DNA from 3 places in the Salinicola sp. JS01 genome. Region 1 is predicted to be linked to each of the others. Evidence: predicted binding sites of a transcription regulator. Region 1 holds the regulator's gene; each other region holds the start of a gene.

The links. The regulator sigma-54, encoded in region 1, starts transcription at its own class of promoters, with help from an activator protein. The targets are predictions, from matches to a motif close to TGGCACNNNNNTTGCTNT.
Region 2: the regulator sigma-54 is predicted to act here: its motif matches at 3,241-3,258, upstream of glnA (glutamate--ammonia ligase).
Region 3: the regulator sigma-54 is predicted to act here: its motif matches at 2,991-3,008, upstream of glnT (type III glutamate--ammonia ligase).

The regions. Positions count from the first base shown of each region.
Region 1 is NZ_CP127244.1:1,339,792-1,344,936, reverse strand. It holds gene QO259_RS06110 (KpsF/GutQ family sugar-phosphate isomerase) at 1-108, shown strand, start outside; gene lptC (LPS export ABC transporter periplasmic protein LptC) at 190-786, shown strand; gene lptA (lipopolysaccharide transport periplasmic protein LptA) at 783-1,313, shown strand; gene lptB (LPS export ABC transporter ATP-binding protein) at 1,345-2,070, shown strand; gene QO259_RS06090 (RNA polymerase factor sigma-54) at 2,418-3,842, shown strand; gene hpf (ribosome hibernation-promoting factor, HPF/YfiA family) at 3,958-4,266, shown strand; gene QO259_RS06080 (PTS sugar transporter subunit IIA) at 4,277-4,756, shown strand; gene rapZ (RNase adapter RapZ) at 4,764-5,145, shown strand, end outside.
Region 2 is NZ_CP127244.1:3,474,874-3,480,018, reverse strand. It holds gene QO259_RS15835 (TerC family protein) at 1-1,163, shown strand, start outside; gene QO259_RS15830 (nucleotidyltransferase family protein) at 1,160-1,729, shown strand; gene QO259_RS15825 (polysaccharide deacetylase family protein) at 1,956-2,951, opposite strand; gene glnA (glutamate--ammonia ligase) at 3,389-4,795, shown strand; gene QO259_RS15815 (DUF4124 domain-containing protein) at 4,986-5,145, shown strand, end outside.
Region 3 is NZ_CP127244.1:1,013,312-1,018,456, forward strand. It holds gene QO259_RS04595 (FAD-dependent oxidoreductase) at 1-675, opposite strand, end outside; gene folD (bifunctional methylenetetrahydrofolate dehydrogenase/methenyltetrahydrofolate cyclohydrolase FolD) at 695-1,615, opposite strand; gene purU (formyltetrahydrofolate deformylase) at 1,612-2,478, opposite strand; gene glnT (type III glutamate--ammonia ligase) at 3,142-4,476, shown strand; gene QO259_RS04615 (class II glutamine amidotransferase) at 4,531-5,145, shown strand, end outside.

The sequences.
Region 1 (5,145 bases):
GTGCGCATCATGGAAGACAACATGATCACCGCCCTCGCGGTGGTGGAGGCGGGCCGCCCGATCGGCGCCCTGCACATGCACGACCTGCTGCGCAGCGGCGTGATCTGAAATGGCCGCTGCTCGCGCCCATGCCGATGCCGGGTCGAACCCGATGCCAGTGTCGAACTCGATGACGACAAAGGAGATCGCGTGACAGCCACACCACGAACTCGCTCCCCCTGGTGGCGCCGCCTCGGCCTGCTGGCCCTGCTGCTGGCCCTCGGCGGCGGGCTCGCCTATCTCGACCAGCGCAACGAGCGCGCCCCGGCACCGGCGCCCAGCGACCCCGCCGGTGAACCCGACTACTTCCTGGAAGACGCGCAGATGACGCGCTTCGACGAGCAGGGCCGCGCCTATCAGCGGCTCGACACACCGCGCATGGTGCACACCCCGGCCGACGACGTGATCCGAGCCGAAAAGCCCCACGGTTACCTGATCGACGATGATCAGCGCGAGTGGCAGATCACCGGCGACCGCGGCCAGCTGGCCGAGAACGGCAACCTGCTCACCCTCGAAGGCAACGCACGCTTGGTGCAACCGGCCAACGCCTGGAGCCTGGAGACCCAGACGCTTCACTACGACAACCGTAGCGCGCACGCCTGGAGTGACACCTCCTCCGTCTTGCGTCAGCATAACCAGACCATGCGCGGCGATCGTTTCGACGCCTGGATCAATGAAAATCGCATGCGCCTGACCGACAACGTGCAGGGCCGCCTGCCACAGCAACCTAAGGATCAAGGATCATGAGGCGAGAACTCGGCCAACTGCTGGTCTTGACCGCACTGGGACTCTCCAGCCTGCCCACCCTGGCGCTGGAGAGCGATGCCGCGGCGCCGATCGAGATCGCCGCCGACCAGCTCGAACTCGACGATCGCCAAGGCACCGCGGTCTACACCGGCAAGGTCGACATGCAGCAGGGCAGCATGCAGCTCAAGGCCGCTCGGGTCGAGATCAAGCGCGGCAAGAATGGCGAAGTGAGCCTGGTGACCGCCACCGGCGGCGGTGGCGAGCGCGCCTATCTGGAGCAGAAGCCTGCACCCGATGAAGCCTTGGTCAAGGGCTGGGGCGACAAGATCGTCTATCACGCCGCCGAGCGCCGGGTGGAGCTGATCGGCAACGCCGAGCTGCATCAGGCACGCGACACCTTCGACGGCGCCTACGTCGAGTACTATCTCAACTCGCGCCGGGTCAACGCCCGCTCCAGCACCAGTGGCGACGGCAGCGGTGACGGCCGCGTGCGCATGACGCTCACGCCACGTCAGCAGACCCAGTGACGCGCCCTTTCGCGAGGCAAGGAAGAAAGCGATGAAAACGCTAACGGCCGCCAACCTGGCCAAGAGCTACAAGGGGCGTCGAGTCGTCCATGACTTCAGCCTGACCCTGCGCCAGGGCAGCATCGTCGGCCTGCTCGGCCCCAACGGTGCCGGCAAGACCACCTCCTTCTACATGATCGTGGGCCTGGTCAAGTCCGACGCCGGCAGCGTGCACATCGACGATCGCGATCTGAGCCGCGCGCCGATGCACGAACGCGCCCGCGCCGGCATCGGCTATCTGCCGCAGGAGGCCTCGATCTTCCGCAAGCTCAGTGTCGCCGACAACATCATGGCCATCCTGGAGACGCGCAAGGATCTCGACCGCGCCGGGCGCCGCGACCGCCTGGAGCAGCTGCTGGGCGATTTCCACGTCGACCATATCCGCGACAATCCGGGCATGTCGCTCTCCGGCGGCGAGCGGCGCCGGGTGGAGATCGCCCGGGCACTGGCCACCGAGCCCGCCTTCGTGCTGCTCGACGAACCCTTCGCCGGGGTCGATCCGATCTCGGTGGGCGATATCAAGAACATCATTCGCCAGCTGCGCGATCGCGAGATCGGCGTGCTGATCACCGATCACAACGTGCGCGAGACGTTGGATATCTGCGACAACGCCTACATCGTCGGCGACGGTCAGATCATCGCCGAGGGGCGCCCGGAAGCGATTCTCGACAATCAGCGGGTGCGGGATGTCTATCTGGGGCACGAGTTCCGCCTCTAGGCTTTGTAAGAAAACTACCTGCGCTCGGCAATACGGCGTTAAAAATCGGCTCAAAATGCTCATTTACATCCCGTAAACTCCGCGTTTTCGCCGTTTTTCGCCTTGTCTCGCCTTCGCTCGCTGACTTTTCGTACAGAACCTAAGGTCGCTCCCCCACTTCCCAGCCCGCTGCGCCAGCGCGGCGGACTGGTCCCTCTCGAAGCCGCCGAACGCCCAAGCCGAACGCACCGTGGCATAATTCTTGCATAAAGTTAGCGCTCAAAGCGTTGCATCCCCCGCAGGCAGTCAGTAACGTAAGGGCATCCTATCGACCGGCGGCCACCGCCGCCCCCTTGCGTGTCCATGCCATGTCCATGAAACCTTCACTGCAACTGCGCGTCGGCGCCCAACTGACGATGACGCCACAGCTGCAGCAGGCGATTCAGCTGCTGCAGCTGTCGACGCTCGATCTGCGCCAGGAGATCCAGCAGGCGCTCGAGACCAACCCCATGCTCGAGCTGGACGAAGAGTACGCCGAGCAGGCGGTCAGCGAGACGCCCGAGGCAGAGTGGGCCAGCGACATCCCCGAGGAGCTCGCCCTCGACAGCGAGTGGAGCGATACCTACCAGGACATCGCCCCCAGCGCCGCCCCGGCCGGCGCCGACGAATGGCCGGACCTGGAGCGCAACGCCGCCGACACCACGCTCCACGACCATCTCAACTGGCAGCTCGCCATGGGCGAATTCGACGCCCAGGAGCGCCTCATCGGCGAGTGCCTGATCGATGCCATCAATGCCGACGGCTACCTCGACGGCACGCTCGACGAGCTCACCGCGGGCCTGCGCGAGCAGTACCCGGGGGCGGTCACCAGCGCCGATGTCGAACGCATGCTGCTGCGGCTGCAGCAGTTCGACCCCACCGGCGTGGGCGCCCGCGACCTGCGCGAATGCCTGCTACTGCAGCTCGGCGCCCTGCCCGCTGATACCCCGCTGCTGCCCCAGGCCAAGCGGCTGGTGCGCCAGTTCCTGGAGGCGCTGGCCGGCGACGACCGACGCCAGCTCAAGCGCCGCCTGCGCCTCGACGACGCCGAACTCGAGCGCGTCGTCGCCACCATTCGCACCCTCGACCCGCGCCCCGGCCAGGCCTTCGACCACGGCCAGCAGGACTATGTGATTCCCGACCTGGTGGCCCGCCTGACTCAGGACGGCTGGCGCATCGAACTCAATGCCGAGGCACTGCCGCGGCTGCGCATCCAGCCCGACTACGCCGCGCTGATCCGGCGCGCCGACAAGAGCGACGACAACACCTTCCTGCGCCAGCACCTGCAGGAGGCACGCTGGCTGATGAAGAGCCTCTCCAGCCGCAACGACACCCTGCTGCGAGTGGGTCGCGAGATCATGGCGCGCCAGGTCGACTTCCTCGAGCGCGGCGAAGAGGCGATGAAACCGCTGATCCTGGCCGACATCGCTACCAGCGTCGACATGCACGAATCCACCATTTCGCGGGTGACCACGCAAAAGTTCATCCACACCCCGCGCGGGGTGTTCGAGCTCAAGTACTTCTTCTCCAGCCAGGTGGGCCAGCGCGGTGAGAGCGACAGCGTCTCCAGCACCGCGATTCGGGCACGCCTCAAAAAGCTGATCGGCGAGGAGTCGCCGCGCAAGCCGCTCTCCGACAGCAAGCTGGTGGAGCTATTGGCGCAGGCCGACATCAGTGTCGCCCGGCGCACCGTGGCCAAGTATCGCGAGGCCATGGGCATCCCCGCCTCCAGCGAGCGCAAGCGACTGTCTTGAATGGACTTTTAGAATTCACGCCAGCCCGCGGCGATCAATCGCCCGCGATCCCTTTGCAGCGCGGAGAAAAGGGTTACAATCAGAGGTGCCACATAAGCCGCAACAGGAGCGCGCCATGCAAGTGAACGTCACCGGCCATCACGTCGAACTGACCGACGCCCTGCGGGACTACGTCGACGAGAAACTCGCACGTCTGGAGCGCCACTACGACAACATCACCAACGTTCAGGTGACGTTGAGCATCGAGAAAGAGCGTCAGCAAGCGGCTTGCACGCTACACGCAGCGGGCGGCGACATACATGCCGAAGCCAGCGATATCGACATGTATGCCGCGATCGACGCCCTGACCGACAAGCTGGATCGCCAGCTGGTCAAACACAAAGAGAAGGCACAGGCCCGCGCGCAAGGCGCAGGCGCCCGTTAATTCCCCGATGATCACTCTGGAAACCATTCTGCCCCCCGAACGCACCCTCTACGGTGTGACGGGGGGCAGCAAAAAGCGTCTGCTGGAATTCTTCAGCACCTTCATCGCCCAGAATACGCCCAGCCTGGACAGTCAGGAGGTGTTCAGCCGCCTGATAGGGCGCGAGCGCCTGGGCAGTACCGGCATCGGCAACGGGGTCGCCATTCCGCACGCGCGCAGCCCGCACTGCAAGACGCCGTTGGCCGGCTTCATGCGCCTCGAGGATGCCATCGACTTCGATGCCATCGACGGCGAGCCGGTGGATCTGGTGTTCGTGCTGCTGGTCCCGGAGGAGGCAGACGATGCCCATCTTTCGCTGCTGGCCGAGGTCGCCGGCATCATGAATCAAGGCAGCGTGCGCCAGAAGCTGCGTCAGGCCGGCTCGCAGCGCGCGCTCCACGACACGCTGGTCGACGCCATCCGCCATCACCAGGACAGCGAAGACGGATAGGGACTGCATGCGACTCGTCATCATCAGCGGCCGCTCGGGGTCGGGGAAATCCATTGCGCTGCAGGCGCTCGAGGATCTCGGTTACTACGCCATCGACAACCTGCCGGCCAACCTGCTGGCGCCGCTGATCGACGAGCTCAGGTCCGCGCCGCCCTCGCGGCCCAACGTGGCGGTGAGCATCGACGCACGCAACCTGCCGGAGGCGCTGGAGCGCTTTCCGGTGCTGCTCGAAGGTGTGCGCGAGCGTGGCATCGATACCCAGGTGGTCTATCTCACCGCCGATGCCAAGGTGCTGCTCGAGCGCTACTCGGCCACCCGCCGCCGCCACCCGCTGACCCGCGGCAATGACATGACGCTGGCCGAGGCGATCGACAACGAACAGGTCTATC
Region 2 (5,145 bases), 2.1 Mb from region 1:
TCGTGGCGCTCGATGCGGTGTTCTCGATCGACTCGGTGATCACCGCCGTCGGCATGGTCGACCATCTGATGGTGATGATGATCGCGGTGATCATCGCGGTGGGGCTGATGCTGCTGGCGAGCAAGCCGCTGACGCGCTTCGTCGGCGAGCACCCCACGGTGATCCTGCTATGTCTCGGCTTTCTGCTGATGATCGGCTTCAGCCTGGTCGCCGAGGGCATGGGGCTGCACATTCCCAAGGGCTATCTATATGGTGCCATCGGCTTCTCGATCCTGATCGAGCTGATGCACGAGTGGCGCCGACGCAACGAGGATCGCGCCGGTGCCCGCCTGGGCGCGCGCCGGGCGCGGACCGCGGATGCGGTGATGCGCCTGATCAGCGGGGGCGACATGAGCCTGGAGCAGCGTGCCGGCGAGGCGCCGCGCGAGGAAGGCGATGACGCCGATGCGGCGGTCTTTGGTGCCGACGAGCGACGCATGGTGCGCGGCGTGCTGTCGATGGCGGACAAGCCGATCAGCGCGGTGATGACTCTGCGCCGGGATCTCGACTGCGTCGATCTGGACGAACCGCTCAGCGTGCAGCAGACACAGCTGCGCGAGAGCACCCACGCCACCCTGGTGGCGATTCGGGGCGGCGAGCGCGATGCCCCGCTCGGCGTGGTGCACAAGAAGCGCCTGATCGACACGCTACTGACCCAGTCGCCGCTGGCGCTGGAGACGCTGGTCGAACAGCCGCTGGTGCTGCTCGAGAACACCAGCCTGGTCGAGGCGCTGCGCCAGTTCCAGCGCAGCGGCGCGCTGATCGCCTTCGTGGTCGACGAGTTCGGCACTCTGGAGGGCGTGGTCACGCTGTTCGATATCCTCATGGACATCGCCGAGGAGGACCCCCAGGCCCAGGGCGCCCAGGCCAAGATCCGCCAGGTCTCGGCGGATTGCTACGAGATCGACGCCAGCGAGGATGTGGTCGACGTCAACCAGCAGCTACCCGAGCCGCTGCCGCTGGGGCGCAACTACACTAGTCTCGGCGGGCTGGTGGTCGACCGCCTCGAGACCCTGCCCTATATCGGCGCGCGGGTGGCGATCGAGCGCTGGCAGGTCGAAGTGCGTGATGTCGAGCGCCACCGCATCCGCCGGGTGAGGCTGTGTCTGGACCCGCCCGAGTGAGTGCCGGGCACGCGGTGGCGCCCGCCACCGCGTGCCTGCTGGTGTGGATCGCGCAGGACTCCCGGCGCCTGGCCGCGCTCCATCAGGCGCGCGAACTGGCGCTGCCGGATGCCTGGCTGGCCGCCGGCTTCGTGCGCAACTGCGTGTGGGACCGGCTGCACGGCTACGCGACCGCCACCCCGCTCAACGATATCGATCTGATCTATCACGACCCCAACGACACCCGCGAGGCCCGCGACCGAGCGCTGAGCGAGCGGCTACGCGCAGCCAGCGGGCAGCCGTGGTCGGTCAAGAACCAGGCACGCATGCATCGGCGCCACGGCCACGCGCCCTATGTCTCGGCGAGCGATGCGATGCGCTACTGGGTCGAGCGTGAGACCGCGCTGGGGGTGCGTCTGGAGGCGTCCGGGGCACTGCGTCTGAGCGCTCCGTTGGGTCTCGACTCGCTGCTGGCGGGGCGCTTGTCACACAACCCGCGCCACGGCGATGTCACGGTGTTCCATCGGCGTGTCGCCGAGAAACGCTGGCGAGAGCAGTGGCCTCGACTGAAGGTCATGCCGGCCTGAGCCGAGCGCACTCCTTTTCATCACAGCGCCCGGGTTCATCACAGCGTTCGGGGCCAGACAGCCTCCGGATAAGAAGAAAGCCCCTAGGGTTTGTACGAAAAGTCATCGAGCGAAGGCAAGACAAGGCAAAAATCGGCGAAAACGCGGAGTTTACGGGGTGTAAATGAGCATTTTGAGCCGATTTTTAACGCCGTATTGCCGAGCGCAGGTAGTTTTCGTACAAAGCCTAGTGCGGCAGATGCCCCAGCAGCCAGTCAAACAGCTTGCCGGTGCTGCTGGCCAGCGGTTGGCCGATGACGAAGCGTGGCAGCCGCCGGGTGTCGCTGCCGGGTTCCAGCCAGCCGGGCGTGCGCGTCAGCCAGCGGGCATCGGCATCGAGCCGGGTGAAGCGGTCGAGGGTGGCAATATCGCCGGGGTCGGTGCAGGCACGGGTGCTCAACGGCTCGCGACACAGCCGCGACAGCCGCTGACGCCCGGTCTGCAGGGCGCGCCGGGCATCGGCGCTGGCGCCGAGGGCGGCGACGTCGGTCAACTGGCCGAAGCGCAACAGTCCTGCCTGATCGAGCCGGCGCACGCTGAAGGCATCGAGTGCCGGCTCCATCTGGTCTTTGCCTGCCAGCTCTTCCCGCCACAGCGTCTGGGCGATCTCCTTGAGGCGCGGCGCCTGTGCCGCCGGCTGCGCCTGCAGATAGTCCGCGATCGCCTGGCTCTTGCGCTCGTCCTGCCCGCCGCGAGGCGCGCCCGGCAGGTCGAGTTCGGCGAGCCGGGTCGCGACGCGGCCGCCGTCGCTCTCGTCGTGCCACAGCGCTTCGGCGATCAGTGTGCGATCCGGCATCCAGGGTTGGCGAACGGTGGGGTCGGGCAGAAAGACACTGGCGGGGAAGGCCAGCCGTTCCAGCAGCGGATGCAGCCGCGTGGCGACATCCCGCCAGCCGCCGTCGATGGTCAGCGCTATGCGCGGCAACTGGTCGTGATGCAACTGCAGGGCACTCTCGAGACTGACGATCTGGGCGCTCTCGGTGAGGGTAGCAACGAGATGCGCCAGGCTCTCCGGCCCCAGGCAGGTATCACGTCGATGCGGTAGCCGTGCTTCGTCTTCGCTGTCGAGCACGCGGTTGAGCGCCAGAATCGCGCTGCGCCCCCATAGCGGCTCACTCAGGCTGCGCCGCCAATGGCCGCGCAAGCGTTGTACCACGTCCTGTGGGCGATCCAGCCTGGGCATGTGTAGCCTTCCGTGATCAGGTGGCGACGGGGGCGCCCGGCGCCCTCAATGCAGTATCTCTGCCCGGCGCGCCGTGGAAAAGGGCCTGGCGCAAACTTGCATGAGCGAGTCGTGCGTCAAATTGGTGCAGGCTGGCTTTTTGGTTGGCGCTTTTGGTGCATTCATCTGCGTATGACGCACCAGTATGAACCCTCGGCGCGTCTTCGGCGATTTTAGTGCATCGGAGTGACAGCAAAAAAACTCCACATTACAGGGTCTTATTATTGTGGCAGGTGCATGTGCCTCATTTTGGCACATTACTTGCTCTTGTTTCGTAACACGCTTTATCGATCCGCGGGCAGTGATTGCGCGCATGGGCAAGTGCCCGGGTCACATGCTAAAAAGCGGTGTTGGACATTCGCCAACGAATCGAGCCATGGCTCACAGTGGAGGAAAACATGTCTGAGAAAACCCTCGCCCTTATCGAAGAACACGACGTCAAGTGGGTCGATCTGCGCTTTACCGATACCAAGGGCAAGGAGCAGCACGTCACCATTCCGGCCAGCGCCGTCAACGCTGAGTTCTTCGAAGATGGTCAGATGTTCGACGGTTCTTCCATCGAAGGCTGGAAGGGCATCAACGAATCGGACATGATCCTGCGTCCGGAAGACGGTACCGGCTTCCTCGACCCGTTCACCGAAGACGCCACGCTGATCCTGCGCTGTGACATCATCGAGCCGGCCACCATGCAGGGCTACGAGCGTGATCCGCGCTCCATCGCCAAGCGCGCCGAAGCCTATCTGAACAGCACCGGCCTGGGCGATACCGCCTTCTTCGGCCCGGAGCCCGAGTTCTTCATCTTCGACGAGGTCCACTTCAAGTCCGACATCGAAGGTTCGATGTACAAGATCACCTCGGAAGAGGGTGCCTGGGCCACCGATCGTCAGATCGAAGGCGGCAACCTGGCGCACCGTCCGCGGGTCAAGGGTGGCTACTTCCCGGTACCGCCGGTCGACAGCTTCCACGACATCCGCAGCGCCATGTGCAACACACTGCAGGCGATCGGCCAGTCGGTCGAAGTGCACCACCACGAGGTCGCCAACGCCGGCCAGAACGAGATCGGCGTCAAGTTCAACACCCTGGTGAAGAAGGCCGACGAAGTTCAGGAACTGAAGTACGTGGTCCACAACGTGGCGCACGCCTACGGCAAGACCGCGACCTTCATGCCCAAGCCGCTGGTCGGTGACAACGGTTCCGGGATGCACGTCCACCAGTCGTTCTGGAAAGACGGTCAGAACCAGTTCGCGGGTGACGAGTACGCCGGCCTGTCCGAGATGGCGCTGTACTACATCGGCGGCATCATCAAGCACGCACGTGCCCTGAACGCCTTCACCAACGCTTCGACCAACTCCTACAAGCGTCTGGTGCCGGGCTTCGAAGCGCCGGTCATGCTCGCCTACAGCGCGCGTAACCGTTCTGCCTCGATCCGTATTCCGTACACCTCCAACCCGAAGGCCAAGCGTGTCGAGACGCGCTTCCCTGACCCGACCGCCAACCCGTACCTGGCGTTCTCGGCGATGCTGATGGCCGGTATCGACGGCATCAAGAACAAGATCCATCCTGGCGATGCGATGGACAAGAACCTCTACGACCTGCCGCCGGAAGAGGGCAAGAAGGTTCCGACCGTCGCCAACAGCCTGGATCAGGCGCTGGAAGCACTGGACAAGGATCGCGCCTTCCTGACCGAAGGTGGCGTCTTCACCGACTCCATGATCGATGCCTACATCGAGCTGAAGGGCGAAGATGTCGAGCGTCTGCGCATGACCACGCATCCGGTCGAGTTCGAGCTCTACTACAGCCTGTAATCGACGGCGTTCGCGCACGACGACAAGCCCCACTTCGGTGGGGCTTTTTCGTCTGCGGCCGATAGAGAGCGGAAACGCAGCGCCGAAACGACAAGCGGGGGTGATACCGATGCGCAGCGATACCCAATGTGAGGCCCGGTGCGTGTGGCGCCGGCGTGAGCGGTTCGCAAGACGTGTGCTGAGGGACGTCATGGCGGGCGTGACGGTCGCGGTCATGGCCACCGGCGTGGTGCTGGCGGCGCCGGTCTACCGGCATATCGATGCCCAGGGCAACGTGGTCTACAGCGACCGCCCGGCCAGCGGCGAGCGGGTCGAGCTGGCGCCGATCAGCGTGGTCGACCCGCAGGGGG
Region 3 (5,145 bases), 330 kb from region 1:
GCGCACCGTGCCGCGGTTGGTCTTGACCCCGGTGAGGCGCCCGCCCTCGATGATCAGGTCTTCGACCTCGGTCAACTGATGGATCTCCACGCCGCGCTTGGCCGCTTCCTTGGCGTAGCCCCAGGCCACGGCGTCGTGACGCGCGGTGGCGCCGTCCCGGTGCCAGAGACCTTCGAGCACCGGCAGATGCCCCGGGTCGAGGTTGAGCGTCGGCACCAGCTCGGCGATCTGTTGGCGGTCGATCATCTCCGTGCGCCCACCGAAGTGCTTGTTGACCTCGGCGCGCTGGCGGAAGGCGCGCACCGTGGCATCGGTGTGGGCCAGGGTGAGCTGGCCGCGCTCGGAATACATGATGTTGAAGTCGAACTCGTTGGAGAGGTTCTGAAACAGCTTCACCGACGCGGCATAGAAGCGGACCCCTTCCGAGGTCAGATAGTTGGAGCGGATCACCGCGGTGTTGCGCGCGGTGTTGCCGCCGCCGAGATAGGCCTTCTCCAGCACCGCGACCTTGGTGATGCCGTGGTACTTGGCCAGATAGTAGGCGATGGCGAGGCCGTGCCCGCCGCCGCCGATGATCACCACGTCGTAGCTGGCGGCGAGTTCCTTGGGCGGTGGCAGGTCCTGTTCGGCGGGATAGTCGGACGACAGGCCGTACTTGAGTAGGGCGAAAGGCATGGGACCCCCTGAGAGTCGTTCAGGCTGGCAGCGCGCTAGCGGCTGCCTGGCACTGTTGGCGGGTGGCGGTGACGGTGTTCTGCATCAGGTAGGCGATGGTCATCGGTCCGACACCGCCGGGCACCGGGGTGACGGCGGCGGCCACCTGGCTGGCGGCGGCGAAGTCGACGTCACCGACCAGGCGCGTGCGGCGTTCGCCGTCGATCTCGCACTCGATGCGGTTGATGCCCACGTCGATGACCACGGCGCCGGGCTTGAGCCAGTGGGCATCGACCATCTCGGGGCGACCCACGGCGGCGATGACGATATCGGCCTGACGGCATAGCGTGGCGGCGTCGCGGCTCTTCGAATGCAGCAGCGACACCGTGCAGTCGGCGTCGAGCAACAGTGCCGCCATGGGCTTGCCGACGATGTTGGAGCGGCCGATCACCACGGCGTGCTTGCCGGCCAGCTCGCCGCAGGTGTCCTTCAGCAGGCGCAGGCAGCCGGTGGGCGTGCAGGGGGCCAGGGAGGGCAGCCCTTGCCAGAGCCCGCCGGCGTTCTGGCGGTGGAAGCCGTCGACGTCCTTGGCCGGCAGGATGGCCTGGATCACCGATGCCTCGTCGATATGCGCCGGCAGCGGCAACTGCACCAGGATGCCGTTGACCTCGGGGTCGTCGTTGAGTCGGGCGATCAGCGCGAGCAGTTCCGCCTGGGGCAGGGTGGCGTCGAAGCGGTATTCCAGCGAGCGAATGCCGACCGCTTCCGCCTTGCGGATCTTGTTGCGGACATACACCTGGCTGGCGGCATCCTCGCCCACCAGCACCACCGCCAGGGCTGGCACGATGTCGGCCTCGGCGAGTCGCGCGACGTCGGCGGCGACCTCGGTGAGCACCCGTTCGGCGCAGGCCTTGCCGTCGATACGCATCGCCGGAAGCGTGTGGGTAGTCTCTGTGCTCATCGGAAGATCACCGTCTTGTTCTGATCGAGGAAGACACGATGTTCGAGGTGGTACTTGACCGCCTGGGATAGGGCGACGGTCTCGGTATTGCGGCCGACCGCGACTAGGTCCTCGGGACGATAGGTGTGATCGACGCGCTGGACCTCCTGCTCGATGATCGGGCCCTCGTCGAGGTCCGAGGTCACGTAGTGGGCGGTGGCGCCGATCAGCTTGACCCCGCGTTCATGGGCCTGGTGATAAGGTTTGGCGCCCTTGAAGCCGGGTAGAAAGGAGTGGTGGATGTTGATCGCGCGGCCAGAGAGTTTCTGGCATAGATCGTCGGAGAGAATCTGCATGTAGCGCGCCAGCACCACCAGCTCGGTACCCGTCTCCTCGACGATCTCCATCAGCGCGTCTTCCTGGCGCGCCTTGGTCTCCGGCGTGACCGGCAGATAGACGAAGCGGATCCCTTCGCGCTCGGCCATCGGGCGCAGATCGAGATGATTGGAGACGATGGCGGTGATCTCCATGTCCAGCTCGCCCTTGCGCCGGCGATACATCAGGTCGCCGAGGCAGTGGTCGTACTTGCTGACCATCAGCAGCACGCGCATGGGCTGGGCGTCGTGGCGGAAATCCCACTCCATGTCGAAGTCCTTGGCGACGCCTGCGAAGTCGCGCTTGAGGGTATCGATATCGCCTTTCACGCCCGCGTTGAAGCGGAACTTGGCGCGCAGGAAGAAGCGGCCGATCTGTTCGTCATCGTATTGGGCGAGTTCGCTGATATAGCACTGGCCCTCGGTCAGAAAACAGGTCACGGCGGCGACGATGCCGGAGGTGGCGGGGCAAGAGATCTTGATGATGTAGCTGTCGTCTGTCGAAGCCATGCGGTGCGTTCCTCTTGGCGTAGGCGGGGCGTGGCCTGGGTGTCGGTATCGACGCCCAGGCAGTGGATATCGGGTTCGGCCCTTGGCGATGCGCTCGCGTGTCGCGTGAGTATCGAGAGGCTCACCGGGGCAGATGATGCGTCAAGCATGTTTTCCTGAAAAGAAAAAAACATTCCTTTTAGTCAAGCAACAAGCTTGCCAGTTTCCCGTGACACCTCGTTTCCCGTGCTCTGATACAGCGTTTTATTCCTTTTTTAACAAGGGCTTGAAGTTTTGCTGCGACGAGCGTGGCGGCAGGGGACGAGCCCGGGGAACGATCCAAGGCGTCGCGTCTTGTTCGAAAACGGTGCGTCGGAGGCGCTACTTGCACCGTCTGGGGGCGATGGCGGCGGATAGGACAGACTGACGAGGTGGGCGGCGGCGACCAGATTCCACGGCCAAAACTTTTTATCGCCTGTAAATCAGTTCATTAGCGACCAGTCCGGGAATTTTCTCGCGCATCGTGGCGTTTCTGGCATGCAAGGTGCTTTCTTAAAGAGAAACAAATTTTCTTGATGGGAATTGAGTGTGTGGCGTAGCCTGCATCGCATCGGCAAGGTCCGGTGGCACAGGAGAGCGCGCCATGTCGTTCCCGGTACTCGCCCCGCATGAAGGAGACCTGACATGACGCCAGAAGCCGCCAAGCAGCTACTCGAGGAGCACGATGTCCGCTACCTGCTCGCGCAGTTCGTGGACATTCACGGTGCCGCCAAGACCAAGTCGGTGCCGGCCAGTTGTTTGATGGACGTGGTCGAGAAGGGCGCTGGCTTCGCCGGATTCGCGGTCAGCGGCCTGGGTATGGAGCCCCATGGGCCCGATTTCATGGCTCGGGGCGATCTTGCAACCCTGTCGTTAGTGCCCTGGCAGCCGGGATACGCGCGGTTGGTCTGCAATGGCCATGTCAACGATCAGCCCTATGAATTCGATAGCCGCGTGGTGTTGCTCAAGCAGCTCGAACGACTGTCAGAAAAGGGCTGGACGCTGAACACCGGGCTGGAGCCGGAGTTCTCGCTGTTCAAGCGCGGGCCGGCGGGCGAGCTGCTGGCCGTCGACGAGAGCGATACGCTGGCCAAGCCCTGCTACGACTACAAGGGGCTGTCGCGTTCCCGCGTGTTCCTGGAACGCCTGGTGGAAGCGCTCCAGGCGGTCGATTTCGACGTCTACCAGATCGATCACGAGGACGCCAATGGCCAGTTCGAGATCAACTACACCTACAGCGATGCGCTGACCTCGGCGGACCGTTTCACCTTCGTGCGCATGGCGGCCGGCGAGATCGCCAACGATCTCGGCATGGTCTGCTCCTTCATGCCCAAGCCGCACGCGGATCGGCCCGGTAACGGCATGCACTTCCATCTCTCGGTCAGCGATGGCGACGGCAACAACGTCTTCGGCGACGACAGCGACCCGCAAGGGCTGGGGCTGTCGCGCACCGCTTACCACTTCCTGGCCGGGCTGTTGCATCACGCGCCGGCGCTGTGTGCCTTTGCCGCACCCACCGTCAACTCCTACAAGCGGCTGGTGAACGGTGGCTCCAACAGCGGTGCGACCTGGGCACCGGTGTTCATCGCCTATGGAGACAACAATCGCTCGGCGATGGTCCGCGTGCCCTATGGCCGCCTGGAGTTCCGCCTGCCCGATGCCGGCTGCAACCCCTATCTGGTGCATGCCGCGCTGATCGCCGCCGGCCTGGACGGTATCGACCGCCAGCTCGATCCCGGCAAGGCGCACAACATCAACCTGTATTCGCTGAGTGCCGAGCAGTGCCAGGAGCAGGGAATTGGCGTCCTGCCCCAGTCGCTCAAGGAGGCCATCGACGCCCTGGCCAAGGACACCATCCTGCGCGAGGTGATGGGGCCCGGCATCGTCGATGAGTTCATCGCCGTCAAGCGCGAGGAGTGGGCCGCTTACAGCCGCCAGGTATCGACCTGGGAGCTCCAGCGCTACGCCGAATTCTTCTGATCAACGATTGACCCGAACTCGCCGCGAACGGCGATCGATAGAGAGGACAACGCTATGTGTGGAATCGTGGGGCTCTATCTCAAGAACCCATCCTGGGCAAGCCGTCTGGGCGAGCTGTTCGAACCGATGCTGGTCGCGATGACCGACCGCGGGCCGGACAGCGCCGGCTTCTCGATCTACGGCGACGAATACGACGCCGGCATCAAGCTGACGCTGCAGAGCGATGCCGTCGACTACGACTGGTCCAGGCTGGCCGAGCGGCTGGGTACGGCTTTCGGCGGCGTCGACGACTGGTATCGCAACGCCAGCGTGGCGGTCTTCAAGCTGGCCGCCCCGGAGGCCGAGCTGCGCGCCTGGCTCGCCGAGCAGGCACCCGAGATCCGTGTGCTGAGCGCGGGGCAGAGCATCGAGATCCTCAAGGGCGTGGGGCTGCCCGCGAGCATCGCCGAGCGCTTCAACCTCAAGGGCATGCAGGGCAGCCACGCCATCGGCCATACCCGCATGGCCACCGAGAGCGCGGTGACGCTGCAGGGCAGCCACCCCTTCTCGACGGGGCTCGACCTGTGCCTGGTGCACAACGGCTCGCTCTCCAACCACAACCGGCTGCGCGACAAGCTCCGGCGTGAGGGTATCGCCTTCGAGACCGACAACGATTCCGAGGTGGCGGCG